2 regions of the Halobacillus seohaensis genome follow, and region 1 is predicted to be linked to the other one. Evidence: riboswitches for the same ligand, from Rfam matches in the RefSeq annotation. Region 1 holds a riboswitch; the other holds the start of a gene.
The links. A riboswitch is a leader RNA that binds a small molecule or an ion and turns the genes downstream of it on or off. The one in region 1 is predicted to bind S-adenosylmethionine.
Positions count from the first base shown of each region.

Region 2: another riboswitch for S-adenosylmethionine. It lies ahead of ACFQIC_RS12080 (phosphoadenylyl-sulfate reductase); the one in region 1 lies ahead of metK (methionine adenosyltransferase).

Region 1 covers NZ_JBHSZV010000062.1:8,513-16,832, forward strand. Annotated here, with positions in the region: gene metK (methionine adenosyltransferase) at 289-1,488, opposite strand; SAM riboswitch class I at 1,684-1,802, opposite strand; gene ACFQIC_RS19255 (thiol-disulfide oxidoreductase DCC family protein) at 1,863-2,234, opposite strand; gene pckA (phosphoenolpyruvate carboxykinase (ATP)) at 2,391-3,983, shown strand; gene ytkD (RNA deprotection pyrophosphohydrolase) at 4,299-4,784, opposite strand; gene ACFQIC_RS19270 (hydrolase) at 5,288-5,626, opposite strand; gene ACFQIC_RS19275 (hypothetical protein) at 5,687-6,460, opposite strand; gene menC (o-succinylbenzoate synthase) at 6,528-7,628, opposite strand; gene ACFQIC_RS19285 (o-succinylbenzoate--CoA ligase) at 7,630-8,320, opposite strand, start outside.
Region 2 covers NZ_JBHSZV010000030.1:19,420-27,739, reverse strand. Annotated here, with positions in the region: gene ACFQIC_RS12100 (sirohydrochlorin chelatase) at 1-597, opposite strand, end outside; gene cobA (uroporphyrinogen-III C-methyltransferase) at 613-1,380, opposite strand; gene cysC (adenylyl-sulfate kinase) at 1,443-2,036, opposite strand; gene sat (sulfate adenylyltransferase) at 2,053-3,192, opposite strand; gene ACFQIC_RS12080 (phosphoadenylyl-sulfate reductase) at 3,245-3,970, opposite strand; SAM riboswitch class I at 4,062-4,181, opposite strand; gene ACFQIC_RS12075 (SET domain-containing protein) at 4,489-4,875, shown strand; gene ACFQIC_RS12070 (flavin-containing monooxygenase) at 5,258-6,895, opposite strand; gene ACFQIC_RS12065 (alpha/beta hydrolase) at 6,957-7,895, opposite strand; gene ACFQIC_RS12060 (response regulator transcription factor) at 8,038-8,320, shown strand, end outside.

The DNA.
Region 1 (8,320 bases):
GATGTGCGGGACAGCTGAGAACCCACAGGACGAAGTCCGAGGAGGCTCAGCGCCCACCCCATGGAAAGCGAACCGTTTCCCGCAGCCCCTACGTTCACACAAACATCTCAAATTCAAGCACAATCTCTGATTTTGTATACCAATTTATATGTTAAATACCGATCATCGTTGATATAACAAGGAATAATAAGAGACCAAATCATATGCGATTTGGTCTCTTCATTCGTATGTTATTTCATGTTTTGTACTCGAAAACTGAACCCGTTACCTAAATGGATAACGACTTTTTTATGAGGATAAATTTTTCTTTAATAACTCAGCTTTATCTGTTTTTTCCCATGGAAACTCAACATCTGTACGTCCAAAATGCCCAAAGGCTGCCGTTTGTCGGTAGATCGGGCGTCGCAAATCTAGCATTTTTATAATTCCAGCAGGTCTGAGATCAAATAACTCTCGAACAACCTCTACTAATTTCTCTTCAGAATATTTACCTGTCCCGCTCGTATCAATGGATATGGATACAGGCTGAGCTACACCTATCGCATAAGCAAGTTGAACTTCGCAAGATTCTGCTAATCCTGCTGCTACAATGTTTTTCGCAACATAACGTGCCGCATATGCTGCTGAACGATCCACTTTTGTCGCATCTTTTCCACTAAATGCACCACCACCATGGCGAGCATAACCACCGTATGTATCAACGATGATCTTTCTTCCTGTTAAACCAGCATCGCCTTGAGGTCCACCAATAACAAATCGACCTGTAGGATTGATAAAATATTTAGTCTTATCATCTATAAGGTGAGTGGGAATCACATGGTGAATGACATGTTCCTTCAAGTCCTTTTTAATCTGTTCTAACGTGATTTCCTCAGCATGTTGAGTGGAGATAACTACCGTGTCAACTCGGACAGGTTTATTGTTCTCATCATATTCTATCGTAACTTGTGTTTTACCGTCAGGACGAAGGTAAGCTAAAGTTCCACTATTTCTTACATCAGAAAGTCGTTTAGCTATTTTATGAGCCAAAGATATTGGTAAAGGCATAAGTTCTTCTGTTTCATTATTAGCAAACCCAAACATTAAGCCTTGATCTCCTGCTCCAATAGCTTCTAATTCTTCGTCACTCATCTGACCTTCTCTGGACTCTAATGAAACATTGACCCCTCCGGCAATATCCGCTGACTGTTCATCAATGGCTGTTAATACTGCACATGTGTCTGCATCAAATCCATATTTCGCTCTTGTATAACCAATATCCTTAATTGTTTGACGAACGATAGCTGGAATATCAACATAAGTATTTGTACTAATTTCACCTGAAACAAGAACAAGTCCCGTTGTTACTGTCGTTTCACACGCAACTCGTGCATTTGGATCGTGCTTTAAAATTTCATCTAATATTGCATCAGAAATCTGATCACAGATTTTGTCTGGATGACCTTCTGTAACTGATTCTGACGTGAATAACCGGCGATTGGCAGGCATTCTTCAAAACTCCCCCTTCTAATAGTACAAAGATTAGACGGAACTCTTTACCAGTATCTTTATTGAAGTCATGATACGCCAAACTTCATATTATGTTCACATATCCATTATCTAAATCTTACTTGAAAGGATTTTTTTCATTAAAAAAAGAAAAAACCCTTCCTACTCAAGAGGAAAGGCGTTGTTTTCCTTTCGCTCTTATCGTCCAAGATTACGACCTTCATGTAACCTTGCTTCAGGTTAGCACCATATCATCTTCATGACGGGTTGCTGGGTTTCAATGGGCCTGTCCCTCCACCGACTCTAGATAAGAGAGTATCCGTTCGGACTAATAGTATCGAAATCCTGTAACCATGTCAATTAGTTTCGCGTCTTCAGGAAATGGAACATGATCCGTTTCTACAACGTTTTTCAAACAAACGATATCGATGATTAGCAATCCAGCGATAAATAGGATCCCCAACTTTATTCGTGCCAGGTATGGACATAATAAGTCCAAGGAAAAATGTGATAGGTGTTCTTAAAAACAAGTACGTCATCGCTTCGTATCCACGTCTAACTACTTGTTTTGAATTAATAACATGAATTTCTTTATGCAGTTCTTCTTTATCTATCGATATTTCCTGATCAAATCGTTGAAGAGATTGCCACTTAATCATCTGAAACCAGTCGAGAAATTTAAAGATATTTTTACTTTGTTGACACAAATAACAATGCTCATCATAAAGAACTTCAATCTTGCTCACTATTTCACATCCTTTCGTTAACATTATAGTACAATTAGTAATAAAATGAAATGAAAGCACTTCCAATTAATAGTATGGACTATTCATAATAATGTGTTATACTTTACTTCAAAGTATAACATTTTCAAATTTTTGAGTAAGGGTGGGTAGACTCCTATGAGCACAATTAATCAAATGTCTAATTTAAATCAACTAAAAAGCCAAGCAAACGTTCAACATCAATTATCAGTTCCACAATTAGTTGAAAAGATTCTTTCTCGGAATGAAGGAACTTTAACAAATAGTGGTGCGATTCAAGCAACAACAGGAGAGTATACTGGACGTTCACCTCAGGATAAATTCATCGTATTGGATGAGCAATCCTCTCAATATGTGAATTGGGGAAAAACAAATCAATCTATTGATGATGATGCGTTTGTGAAGTTATACCATAAAGTATTAGATTACTTGAAGAATCGTGATGAGCTATTTGTGTTTAATGGGTTCGCCGGGGCTGACGAAAGATATCGTCTGCCTATTCAAGTGATCAATGAATTTGCCTGGCACAACTTATTCTCTCAACAGATGTTTATTCAACCAAACCAACAAGAGTTAAATCATCATGAAGCGGAATTCACAGTCGTATCTGCACCTACATTCAAGGCTGCACCGGAAACTGATGGTACGAATTCTGAAACTTTTATTATCATTTCTTTTAAGCACCGAATTGTGTTAATCGGCGGAACTGAATATGCAGGAGAGATTAAAAAATCAATTTTTTCGGTTATGAACTATATTCTTCCAAGACAAAATGTCTTATCTATGCATTGTTCAGCTAATGTTGGCAAAGAGGGAGACGTAGCTCTGTTTTTCGGTCTTTCTGGCACAGGAAAAACAACTTTATCTGCAGATCCTGAACGGAAACTAATTGGGGACGACGAACATTCCTGGTCAAATTATGGTATCTCTAATATTGAAGGTGGTTGTTATGCAAAGTGTATCAATTTATCTTCAGAAAAAGAGCCACAAATTTTTGATGCTATTCGCTTTGGAGCCGTTTTGGAAAATGTCATATTAGATCAGAATTCCCATCAACCCGATTATGATAATACTACACTTACGGAAAACACAAGAGCTGCTTATCCGCTTTCCCATATTAAAAACACAGTGAAACCAAGTATAGCAGGCCATCCCAATGCTATTGTTTTTCTCACAGCAGATGCAACTGGTGTTCTTCCTCCTATTAGCCGCTTGACTAAAGAACAAGCGATGTACCACTTCCTAAGTGGTTACACTAGCAAACTAGCAGGAACTGAACGTGGAATAACTTCACCACAAGCTACATTCTCTGCATGCTTTGGATCTCCATTCCTTCCTTTAGCACCTTCTGTATATGCCGAAATGCTTGGAGAAAAGATTGACCAGTTCAATTCTGATGTATATTTAGTCAATACCGGCTGGACCGGAGGCGCTTATGGAGAAGGAACACGAATGAAATTATCACATACACGTTCGATGATTCATGCAGCTCTAGAAGGCGAACTAAATTCAGTTGAAACCTATATAGATCCTGTTTTCGGATTACAAGTACCCATAAATTGCCCTGGCGTTCCGGATGATGTCCTTATACCAAGAAAGACTTGGAAAGATTCAAAGGCCTATGATCAAAAAGCACACGAATTAGCTCAGAAATTTCATGAAAACTTTAAACAGTTTACAAAAGCTAGCCCAGATATAAGAGAAGCTGGACCAGCTTATGGTAGACAGTAACCTTATTTTCCACGGATGATATAAAAAAGGCCTAATCTAGCAACTTTGAAGTACAAACATTAAAAATGTATATGTAAGTGGGGCATTGAATGGCAGAGTCATTCAATGCCCCACTTTTTGTAACCTGATCTTGTTCCACTTGGTATTTGCTCTTCTAGGCTCTTTCTTAAGATAGCAATATAGTTGATTGTGAGTATACAGTGCCACTACGATTACAAATTCATATAAAAAAGTAGTTCAGTTCAGGCATACAATTTGCATATGCATCCAAAACTGAACTACTTACTATGACTAGTAAGACTTTTTTTGAAAACTTTAAGTTTCGTGAAGATTTAAATAATCCTCTTTTATTCGGTTTAAACATTGAGGCAATACCTCATCTTTCATCATAAAACTATATAAGCTATTACTTTTGATACTTTGGGGTAACTGATCGAGTAGAACAGGTCCCTCTGTTTCAAAATAATGATGTTGATCCAACAATCGTGAGACAGTTGCGAAATACACATTTTTAATAACAGTTCCACCTTTTCCTGCCACATAATATTGTCCAACATAGTTTAACTGGTCCACTTCTGCACCCGTTTCCTCCAGCACTTCCCTAACAGCTGCTCGGTCTGCTGTTTCTCCTCTTTCCACTTTCCCCCCTGGAAACTCTAACCCTCTATTTTTATGTTTGGTAAGTAGCCACTGATTTTCAAATCGGCAAATAACCCATACATGCTTTGGGGTGTTTGAGAAGGGATGGTCCTCAAAGGATAGATTGACTTGATTTCGGTAGTAATCATAAAAAGTTTTCATGTAAGATCATCTGCCTTTAATACTTGTTTATATAACTTTAACGAACGCTTCTGCATTAAATCGTATCATAAGCAAGAAGTAATAAAAACTCTAGTCCTTACAATTCTATGAAACTTTTGGTTTATTTCGTTCATATACATGATAAGTCAACTTGAAAAGGGGAGAAAACGTGTATAAAATATTGTTTCTATTGGTTGAAGCACCTAAAGAACTAACTAACCAAATGAATCAATTAAGTACAACAGACAAGCACCAGCGATCAACTAGAAGATCATAAGGAATATGTTGATGAATTTATTATGTACTCTCCTTTAGTTCTCAAGGAGAAGACGTGCAATCACTTACTAAAAATTAACCAAGAAAGTGTTCCCTGATGAGAACATTCCAAAAAAAATGGTGGAAGGGTTATGAAACCGAAGAAATTACGATTCCTCAAGAGGTAATTAACTCCGCAGAGCCTTTACCAGATATGGGAACCATGCCATAACAGATGAAAAGCCGCTTCATTCAGGAAGCGGCTTTTCATCTGTTAAATCCTCTAAAATTCCCATTCCTCTTATATGTTCTTTCGTTGGGTCATCTCCTAGTTCATAAATCATTCTGAATGCCGATTTCATACCCTCGTCAAATTCGTCATTTGACATATCATGATGATAAGGATCATATGGTACATGGGCTCTGAAGAATGCTCTCGTATCAGAATTGTACATTTCATCAAAAACTTCTCTCAAAACAAGCAGATCTTGTTCGTCAGCGTTTATAATAAAGTCATCATTATTGCCATCATGGTTGATCGAAATCTCCCGTGTTCCTATGTTTACATAGTATTGTTTTTTAGCCATTCGAAAAACCTCCTTTCCACTTATCTTGAGCAAAAAGAAAGGCTTTTATCACGAAAATCACTATTTTATTAAATGAGGACACACTTTACAATAGATGCTCTCATCGTAAAGCTTATAGGATAAGCAACAACACTTCCTCTTTCTCGCCTCAGTTGGCAGTAAAGGTTGGTCTTGAAAATATGAAAATGGGTTAGTCGTCGTTCCAAATACCTCTCCTGGTAACTGATTTACGATTAATTTGAAATCATGTTTCATCACCTTCACAGTGTCAGCATCATACCATTCCTGCAATTGACGCTCATAAAACCAAAAGATATAAATGGCGATATTTTCCCACATAACATCCATTGAAAGTCGCGTTAATTGATTAATATGAAGAAAAAACGGGTGGACATGAAATTTAAATAAAATTTCTAGTTCCTCTCTCATCCACTCTTCACGTGTTTTCCCCTTCGGTTCGCTCACGTCCTTTGAAAGAAGACGAAACTTCGGAAACCACTTCAAATTTTCATCCATCCGAACAAGTTCAGTATTATTAGGTGACATATTAGGGGATTTATTAAAGATCGTTATCAAGGCTAAAGGAACAGTTGCAATGTAATAACCATAGCGCTTTGAAAGCAAAGAAGCAGTGGTTAATAAAGATTCAGATTGCATGAAGATATGCATTCCATCTAAAGTTTGCTGAACACCTTTTTTGGTTTGCAGGTCTTCCCCTCTAATGACTTCTAGGATTTTTCCATCGTTTCGACTGTAATACCTAAAATGTTCAGCTAAAAATTCTTCTTCTTTAATGTGTATCGATCCCATCATCATCACCTCAACGTTTACCAATTGTTTGCTAATCCTTAGTCTAAAGAGAGGAAATAAGATTGTCAATGAATATGATAATCATTTTCATTTAGAGGTGATATTCATATTTCTTTCCCATTAGTTGGTCTAAATACTCTTTATTTAGACTGAAGCCAATTCCGTTGGAAGTAGGAACGGTAATTCCTCCGTGTTGTACCTCAATAAAAGGTTCAATAACATCTTTATCAAAATAACGCGTGGAACTAGAAAGGTCCCCGGGATAAACAAAGTCTGGTAACGAAGAAAGGGCTATGTTGTGAGCTTTTGAAATACCTGTTTCCACCATTCCACCACACCAAACAGGGATGTTATGACTTTTACAATAATCGTGAATTTTTATTGCTTCCGTGAGACCTCCTACACGACTTATTTTAATGTTAATAACTTGGCAACTCTTTAGAGTAATCGCTTGGACAGCATCATCAAAGCTTTGAACAGATTCATCTAGGCAAATTGGCGTATCCATTCTATCTTGCAATTGTTGATGCAAATAAAAATCTCCCGCTCTAAATGGTTGTTCAATCATCAATAATCCTAGAGAATCAAATGATTTTATTCTCTCAATATCATGCACATCATACATACCATTAGCATCAAACATAATAGGAAGGTCTGGATAGACGTCCTTGACTGAAGCAATCATTTCTTCTTCTTTTCCCTTTTCAACTTTTAACTTGAAACGTTTATACCCCTCAGATAAAAGCTTATTTACATCTCTGGTTATCTGATTCGTGAGACTAAGGACTGCTCCCGCTTCTACTTCTTCCCTCACACCTCCGATTAGCTTCGACAGGCTAAGACCTCGTTGCTTGGCATAAACATCCCAGAGTGCTCCCTCAAATCCTGCCTTGGCCATTTGATTTCCCTGAATAAAAGCAACTTGTTCTGGAAAGTCAGAAGGTTCATTTAGCATTTCAAATGAAAGAGATGGGATAATAACATCTTTAATCATATGCCAACCCGTATTGATTGTTTCGGCTGTATAAAATGGCGTAGGAAAGGCTGTAACCTCTCCATATCCCGTGGTGCCCTCTATATCCTCAATTTCGACAATAATTACTGGACGTTCTTTTAGCAAACCCCGATGTGTTCTAAAGGGAACTTTTAATGGTAGGACAACTTCATATAAGGTTACTTTATTAATGTTCACGTCAATCTTCCTCATCCAGTAGTTGAGCCAAGTTTCTTCTAACTAGTTTATTCGCCGCGTTACGAGGTAATTCAGATACAAAGTTTATCGTACGAGGCACTTTATAAGATGCTAGTCTTTTTTGGCAAAAGTTATAAATTTCTTCTTTAGTGATGGAACTCTGATCGCTCACTACAACAAAAGCTGATGGAACTTCACCCCACTCTTCGTGATTAATCCCAGTCACTGCCGCTTCCTCAATATCTTTTATTTCTTGAAGAACACTTTCAATTTCAGCAGGATATACATTTTCCCCCCCTGAAATGATCATATCTTTCACTCGATCGACGACAAATAAAAATCCTTCCTCATCTAAATATCCTAAGTCTCCCGTAGCCAAATAATCTTCAGCATGGGGTTCGTGTTGATAGTAGCCCGAAGAGACCATTGGACCTTTTACGTGGATTTCTCCAATTTCATTAGGAGAGGTTAGCCCATCATTTGCAATAACTCGTAAAGAAGCGGGGCTTAGGGCTTTACCAGCGGAACCTAGTTTTCGAAATGCGTCATTCGGACTTAAGGTTACAATTTGCGAACTAGTTTCCGTCATCCCGTAAGACTGGAATACAGGGATATTTGCTTGTCCTGCTTCCTGAAGAAGTGGCTCTGGCACGGGGCCTCCACCTAGTAACGCCCCTCTAAAGGTGGAAGGA
Region 2 (8,320 bases), on a different contig from region 1:
CATGAGCACACCGGTAAACCAAAGATAAGGAATAACAAAGGTTTGTTTCTTCCCTTTTATCCCTTGTAACCCCTCCTCAAAAGAAGGAGAACACGCTGCTAAATAACAAACATCCACGGTAGAACCGGTTACTTTCCCTTGTAATTTTTGAGCAATTAGTTCGATCGACTGCTTCGTCTCAGGATTTCTACTCCCTCTTCCTACAAGTAGAATATGTGCATTAGGAAGACGGGTAACATTTGTTTCTTGTATTCTTTGGACTAAAATATCGACCAATCGATCTTGGACACCGAGCGGTTCACCATATACAAAGTTAATATGTGGATGGCGAACTTTCGCATCTTCAATTTCACTTGGTATATCCTTATAATAATGCCCTGCACTTAATAACAACACAGGCATAATGACGATTTTCGTAGCTCCACGGTCGACGAGTCGTGAAATCCCTTGCGTCACATCCGGTTCAGCTAACTCTAAGAAGCAAGTTTCCTGCAGAGGGATATCCACTTGCTGCTGGACGGTTTGAATAAAGGTAACAGCTTCCTTTCGTGCTTTCTCTACACGGCTTCCATGACTAACGTATAGTACAGCTTGCATTAAACCATCCTTCCTTTATGATACAACCGAACGAATCGGCCCTTGTATTTCCTGATGTTCAAACCATTGCAATTCGTCTCTAAGCTTTACGACCTCTCCAACTATAATCATAGCAGGATTTTCGACAGCATGAGCTTTTTCTACAATATTATTAAGAGTCCCAACTACGGTTTGCTGCTGTTCGGTAGTACCCCACTCGACAAGAGCGATCGGAGTCGTAGCTTCACGACCATGGCGAATCAGTTGTTCAACTATTTCGGGTAGTTTCCGAACGCCCATATAAATACATAACGTGTCTGCGCTTTTGGCTACATGTTCCCAATGATCATCTGAATCTTTCATTTGGCATACTCCCGAAATAAAAGCTACAGAAGAACTATATTTACGGTGTGTAACTGGAATCCCCGCGTAGGCCGGGGCTGCTACTCCAGATGATATACCAGGGACAACTTCAAAGGGAATATTTTTCTCAGCCAATGCTTCCGCTTCTTCTCCCCCTCTGCCAAAAATAAAAGGATCCCCTCCTTTTAAACGGGTTACAATCTTTCCTTGTAAGGCGAATGTACAAAGAGCATTGTTAATCTCTTCTTGGGATAGCGAAGGATGATCAGGACTTTTACCACAGTAAATGAGTTCAGCTTCTTCTTTCACTTCCTTTAGTAAATCTCTATTTATTAATCGATCGTATAAAATAACATCTGCTGCTTGGATAGCCTTCAGCCCTTTTACTGTAATTAAGTCTGGGTCACCGGGCCCTGCACCGACAATATACACTTTTTTCATGAGACAGTTCCCTCCTTTCTTTTCATCATTTAAGACTTCCACTTCGCCATCCCTCTATTATCTTATATCCATCCTTTATTCTCTAGTAAAGATATGAGTTGAGCTGCACAGTCTTCTTCACTAAACTCATGGGTTCTCAATACGATCTCAGGAGATTCAGGTACTTCATAAGGGGAGTCAATACCCGTAAAACCTTTTATTTCCCCGCTTCTAGCTTTTTCGTATAAGCCTTTTGGATCTCGGACTTCACATTCAGATAAAGGACAATCCACATGGACTTCGAGAAAATCTCCTTGTTCAAGAATATTCCTTACTTGATTACGATCTTCCTGATAAGGAGAAATAAAAGCGGTCAACACGATAGTGCCACTTTCTGCAAATAGCTTGGCAACCTCGCCAATTCTACGTATGTTCTCTTTTCGATCTTCCGCTTTGAATCCAAGGTCAGCATTCAATCCGTGACGAACGTTGTCTCCATCTAATAGATAAGAGTTTACCTTTTTTTCATAAAGATGTTTATTGACTAGATTGGCAATACTTGATTTACCAGATCCAGATAGTCCAGTCAGCCAAATCACTCCACTATGGTGTCCATTTTTAGTACGATAATCTTCGGTTAATACACTCGCATTATGCCAGACAATATTGGATTCCAACTACTTCACCCTTTTGTTATTGTGTCACCTTTAATCCATCTATTAAAACCTCTACAACTTCAGGACGGCTGAAAGTCTTAGGCGGCTTCTCGCCATTTCGCAGCAGTTCACGTACTTTCGTCCCTGATAAGATAACATGCTGATCATCATCATGAGGGCACGTTTTATGGGAAACCATCGCTTCACAAGACAAGCAATAAAAGCTGTGTTCAAAGAATAATGGCGTGATGCCTAATTCATCTTCTTCGTAGTTACTGAAAATTTTCTGTGCATCATAAGTGCCGTAATAATTTCCGACACCTGCATGGTCACGTCCGACAATAAAGTGAGAGCAACCAAAGTTTTTCCGTACAATGGCGTGGAAGATCGCTTCCCTCGGGCCTGCATAACGCATAGCCGCATTAAACACAGCAAGCACCACTCGATTAGCAGGATAATAATGTTCTAGTAAAACTTGGTAACTCTTCATTCGAACATCACTCGGAATATCATCACTCTTTGTTTCTCCTACTAAAGGATTAAGAAATAGTCCATCGACAATTTCTAAAGATGCCTTTTGAATATATTCGTGAGCTCGATGGACAGGGTTACGCGTTTGAAACCCGACCACTTTATTCCATCCGAGTTCCTGAAAATGCTTCCTCGATTCTGCAGGGTCCAAATAAAACTTATCCTCATGTTCTCGAACTGATTGGTTAAGCATTTGTATTTCTCCAGCTACGTAATAGTCCGGACGATTGAAAAGCTTTTTCACCCCTGGATGCGCTTCTTCTGTTGTTAAGTAAACTTCTCTTGCTTCTTTCTCTTTATCTGGTTGGTAGATCTCTTCGATTTCGATAACTCCATACACTGTATTACCTTGATAAAGCTCTGCAACATCACCTGGGTTTAAGCTCGACGCCTGCTCAGCATGAACAGGTAATGTAATAGGAATACTCCATGGCGTACCATCAGCTAATCGTAACGTATCAACGACTGATTGATAATCCTCTTTATTTAAGAAACCTTTAAGTGGACTGTACGCCCCATTCGCTATCAATTCTAAATCGCTCAAAGCCATAGCATCTAATTCAATACTATCTGTTGGTTTTGATGTAAACCCTTCTTGATTCCATTGATTGACTAGGTACCCGCCATGTGGCGTAATAAGTGACATATAACTCTCTCCTTCATTTAGTTTTATAGTATAATCCATTCCATCCCTATTCTTAATTTCCTGAAGTGTGTAGCCCACATTCCGTTTTAGTTGACCCCTTCCATCTACCTGAACGATCGTCATCTTGTTCATTCACAGCAGACGTGCAGGGCATACAACCAATACTAGGATAACCTTGATCATGTAAGACATTGTAATCCAAGTCGTTTAGTCGGATATAATCCCAAACATCATCCCAGGTCCAGTAAATAAGGGGACATACCTTAATTGATTCAAATCGTTCATCCTTATTCACAAAGTTCGTATGGCTTCTACTAGGAGACTGTTCTCTTCTCAATCCTGAAATCCAGGCTGTCGCTCCAGAAAGAGCATCCTCAAGCGGTTTGATTTTTCGAATGTAACAACATTGATTGGGCTGTCTTTTCCAAAGAGCAGAACCGTACTGACTTGACTGCTCATCTAGTGTTAAATCCGGCTTTTTTAAATGAATGTTAAGCTCAGGGTATCTTTTTTTTACTTTATCAATAAGTTCGTAAGTTTCTTGAAAATGGACATCCGTATCAAGAAAAACAATTTCCGCATCTTTCTTTACTTTGGAAATCAAATCAATTAATACAATTCCTTCCGCTCCAAAACTGCAAGCATATACAATTGACTCTCCATATGATTCATAAGCCCACTGCAAAACCTCAGCAGCACCTTTTGTATCATCAGTTGGTTGCCATCCTTCAAATGGGTCACTAGAGAAACGGTCATAATAAATAATATTGTTTCCCATAATTACCTCCCTCTAAGCCAAATTAAAAAACCTCGCTTCTTTTAGTAAAAATAAGAAGAGAGGTTTACGATGCATTCAGTAAGTTCCAATCTTCTTATCTATCGAGCGCCTGAAAAGCACTGCTGGAATTGGCACAGTGTTTAATGATTTGCTCATTAAATCCGTTGCCGAGGTTTCAAAGGGCCAGTCCCTCCACCTCTCACGATAAGAAAAGTCGTATGAAATTATTGATATTTAATGATTGCTACATATAATATGCTTATTCACAATAAATGTCAATAGATCATGAGAAAATTACAACCATTCTGTTTTTTAAAACCAAGTAAATTACTATGTTTATTAGTATATCGTAATACAAGTAAAAAATAAATACATTTATGAATGGACTTTTCAAAAAAATTTATTATCCATTCCCAAGCTAGGCTTTAGATAACCTAAAAAGGTTGCTTTCATCTTACTCAGCTGTCAAACTTAAGAAGTTACAAATTTTGATCGAAAAGAAGGCGTAGGTGACTATCATGATTGAAGTAAGACTGTCCACACTCACTGATGAAGAGTTCGGAAGAGGAGTGTTCGCAACACGCAATATAAGCAAAAATGAGCTAATCCATGAAGCTCCAGTCCTTCCCTATCCTAATGATCAGCATCAATTTATAGAGCAAACTCGGCTTGCGGATTATGCGTTTGAGTACGGAGAAAATCACACTGCTTTTCTTTTAGGATATGGTATGATGTTTAACCATTCGTATGAGCCTAATGCAAATTATGAAATTAACTTTGAGAAAGACACGTTTGACTTTTATGCTTATAACGATATAAAAGCAGGTGAAGAAGTCCTCATTAATTATAACGGCTTTGTTGATGACGAAGACCCATTATGGTTTAACGAAGAAGAAGAACAATAATTCATTTTGTTATGTAAGCACCCAATTAGTTTGGGTGCTTTTTTTATTAAGCTATGTTAAACGTCTACCATCGGGCAATATGTTGAATAAAGAGTTAAAAAATGGTTCCGTTAGTAAAGACAGAGGAATGGAACCACTTTAAGTTTAGAAAACAAGTCTGCTACGTTTCGGTTAAATAGTATAAATTCTTAAAGAAATATCACTCGCATATATAGTGGTTGGTTGAGTTAATTTTCTTATTAAATTCACTTTTTCAGTGGCCTCAGCTCTAGTAGGAGACTTACCGTCCTCCCCTCAGAAAACATGCCTGAGCCCTTTCTCTGTATCTAACGACAGAACCATTAAGTTAAGAAGCGAATCCCCCCCCCCTAAATTATTGCTTTTAAATCACGAGTTTCTTAGAAATGACCATCGTAAATCCTGGGTAACCTTCATTGGCAATTTCACTGCATTTCTCTCGATAAGCTCCCACTCCTCCAAGATAAATCAAGAATCCCCGTGGTTTTCCTTCAATATTTGCACCTGTATACCATGACTCAGTTTTTGTGAAGAGCGTAGCTTCGGCCACCTCTCTACAATGTGTACTCCATGCATTCTCAGCTTCTGGAGTTGCCTCGATATAATCTATATTATGTTCACAAAGATAATCAATACAGTCAGCAATCCATTCCACATGCTGTTCAATAGAAACAGGCATATTACTTAGCACGGAAGGACTTTCTGGTCCAGTAATCATAAACATATTAGGGAAACCTGCATTGGTCAAACCAAGGTAAGTTTTTGTCTGTGCTCCACCACCCCATTTCTCTTTTAAAGAAACCCCTTCTCTACCACGAATATCAATCTTTAACAGTGGACCTGTCATCGCATCATAACCTGTCGCAAAGATAAGTGTGTCCAGCTCATACTCTTCTTCCGTCGTTTGAACACCCTTCTCTGTTATTCTATGAATCGGAGTGTTTTTCAGATCAATGAGCGATACGTTTGTTCTATTAAATGTTTCAAAATAATTTGTATCCAATACTGGACGTTTCGTTCCATAATAATAGGATGGCATTAATTTCTCAGCAATCTTTTGGTCATGGACAGTTTCACGAATCTTTGAACGAACGAATTCAGCTAATGTTTCGTTGGCATCCTCGTTAATCGTGATATCATTATATGTGTTTTGCATATAAAAGCCGCCTTTTTCCCAGGCTTCTTCAAAAACCTCCTGCCGTTCTTCCTGTGTATTTTCTAAAGCTGATTGGGTTGGAAATTCTGCAGGTATCCCCCCTGGTGAGTTTCTCATTTGTTCCTTAATTTGATAAAAATTTTCTTTTGAATATTCAATTGTTTCTAAATCATAAGGGTGATTTTTTGCTGGCGTACTATACTGCGGTGTACGTTGAAAAACAGTAAGATGATCCGCTTCCTTAGCAATAACGGGAATAGACTGAATACCACTTGAACCAGTTCCAATGATCCCGACATGCTTCCCTTTGAAATCCACCCCTTCGTGAGGCCAGTGTCCGGTATGGTAGGATTCACCAGTGAAAGTATCCTTACCTTTTATGTTTGGAATGTTAGCTGCTGACAGACAACCTACTCCGGTAATAAAGTATTTCGCAGACACATTATTTCCATCGCCGGTCTCAATATTCCATTTGTGGTTCGTTTCATCATAATGTGCTGCCTTAATTTTGGTGTCAAACTGGATATCTGTCCGCAGTTCAAACTTATCAGCCACGAAATTAAGGTAATCCAAAATTTCTGACTGTTTTGGATAGCGAGAAGACCATGTCCATTCCCTATATAACTCTTCAGAGAAAGTATAATTATAATAGATACTTTCCGAATCACAACGAGCGCCAGGATATCGGTTCCAATACCACACCCCACCCACACCATCGGCTGCCTCATAAACTCGAACAGAATAACCAGCTTCTCTTAAACGATGAAGCATATATAATCCAGAAAATCCTGCACCAATCACAATTGCATCGTAATCAGGTGCCTGATGTTGATTAGTAGATACCATAATTCTTTCTACCTCCTTGTATACTTTTTAACTCTTTTTCAAAAGAATCGGGTTTACAAGACTATACATTTTGTTTGTTTTTACTTAAGAACTGATTGATTTGAGTAATAGTACCTTTAATTCGATCCGAAAAAACGGCCATTGTTGTAAAATATCCATGAACCATTCCAGCTTCCCTGATCGTTTCAACTTTCACTCCTGCTTTTTTAAGTTTTTCAGCATAAGCTACTCCTTCGTCACGCAAGACATCATTTTCTGCTGTTACGATAAGTGTGGAAGGTAGATTTTCTAAATGATTTGACGCTAATGGTGCTGCATACTGACTTCTTTTGTCCTGTTCTTTAGAAATATAATGATCCCCAAACCAGATCATTAAGTCTCGATCTAAACCAAACCCTTCTTTAAACTCTTGATAGGAATCCGTGTCGTACTCTAAGCTCGTCACAGGATATAGCAACACTTGTCCTTCAATTTTCGGTCCGTTTTGATCTCTTGCAATCATAGAAACAACAGTTGCTAGATTTCCACCCGCACTATCTCCACCTACTATTATATTGGAAGCGCTTCCATTAAATGATATAGCATTTTCATGTGCCCATAGCAAAGCTGCATAGGAATCTTCTACGGGAACCGGAAACTTATGCTCTGGAGCTAAACGATATTCCACTGAAACTACAATGTTACTAGTTTTATTAGCTAGCATGCGACAGCTGGCGTCAGAAGTTTCAATATCACCTAACACCCATCCACCTCCGTGGTAATATACAAAAACAGGAAACGGGCCCTCTCCTTCTGGTGTATAAATTTTAACTTTTATTTCTTCACCATTTCCAACATCAATCATTCGATCTTCGGTTTTAGCTAAAGGGGCCATTTCTACTTCTACAGGAGGAGCCTGTGCCATCATTTCTCTTACGGTTTGGGGATCCATCTTATGCAAAGCCGGCATTTGATTGAACGTCTCCAAATACAATTTTGATTGAGGGTCTAGATTTGCCAATATAATCCTCTCCCTTTTACAAATAGTAAGTACATTTCTAGGAAAACCATCCTAAAATGTCTACCTTCATGATATAATTTTATTTATAATAATAATATTCCCAATTTTCTATATACTGACCTAACCAAAAGGAGGTATAAAATTGACATCTACTTCTACCATTCATGACCATGTTCGTAAGCTAGAGGTCGATTCATGTCAAGAAGAACAATTGTATAGAATTATCGAAACGTATATGAAACTCTTCCCCGTTAAAAACTCATATCTTTTTAGATATTCGCCGTTAGGTTACTTAGGAGAAGGAATTATTTTAATGACTTCTTCAACTGACTTGGTATATATCAATGACATTAGAGATGATATTAGGTCTTTGCCAATCATTTACAAATCCATCAGAGAAAAACAGGCAAAATATTGTACAGGGA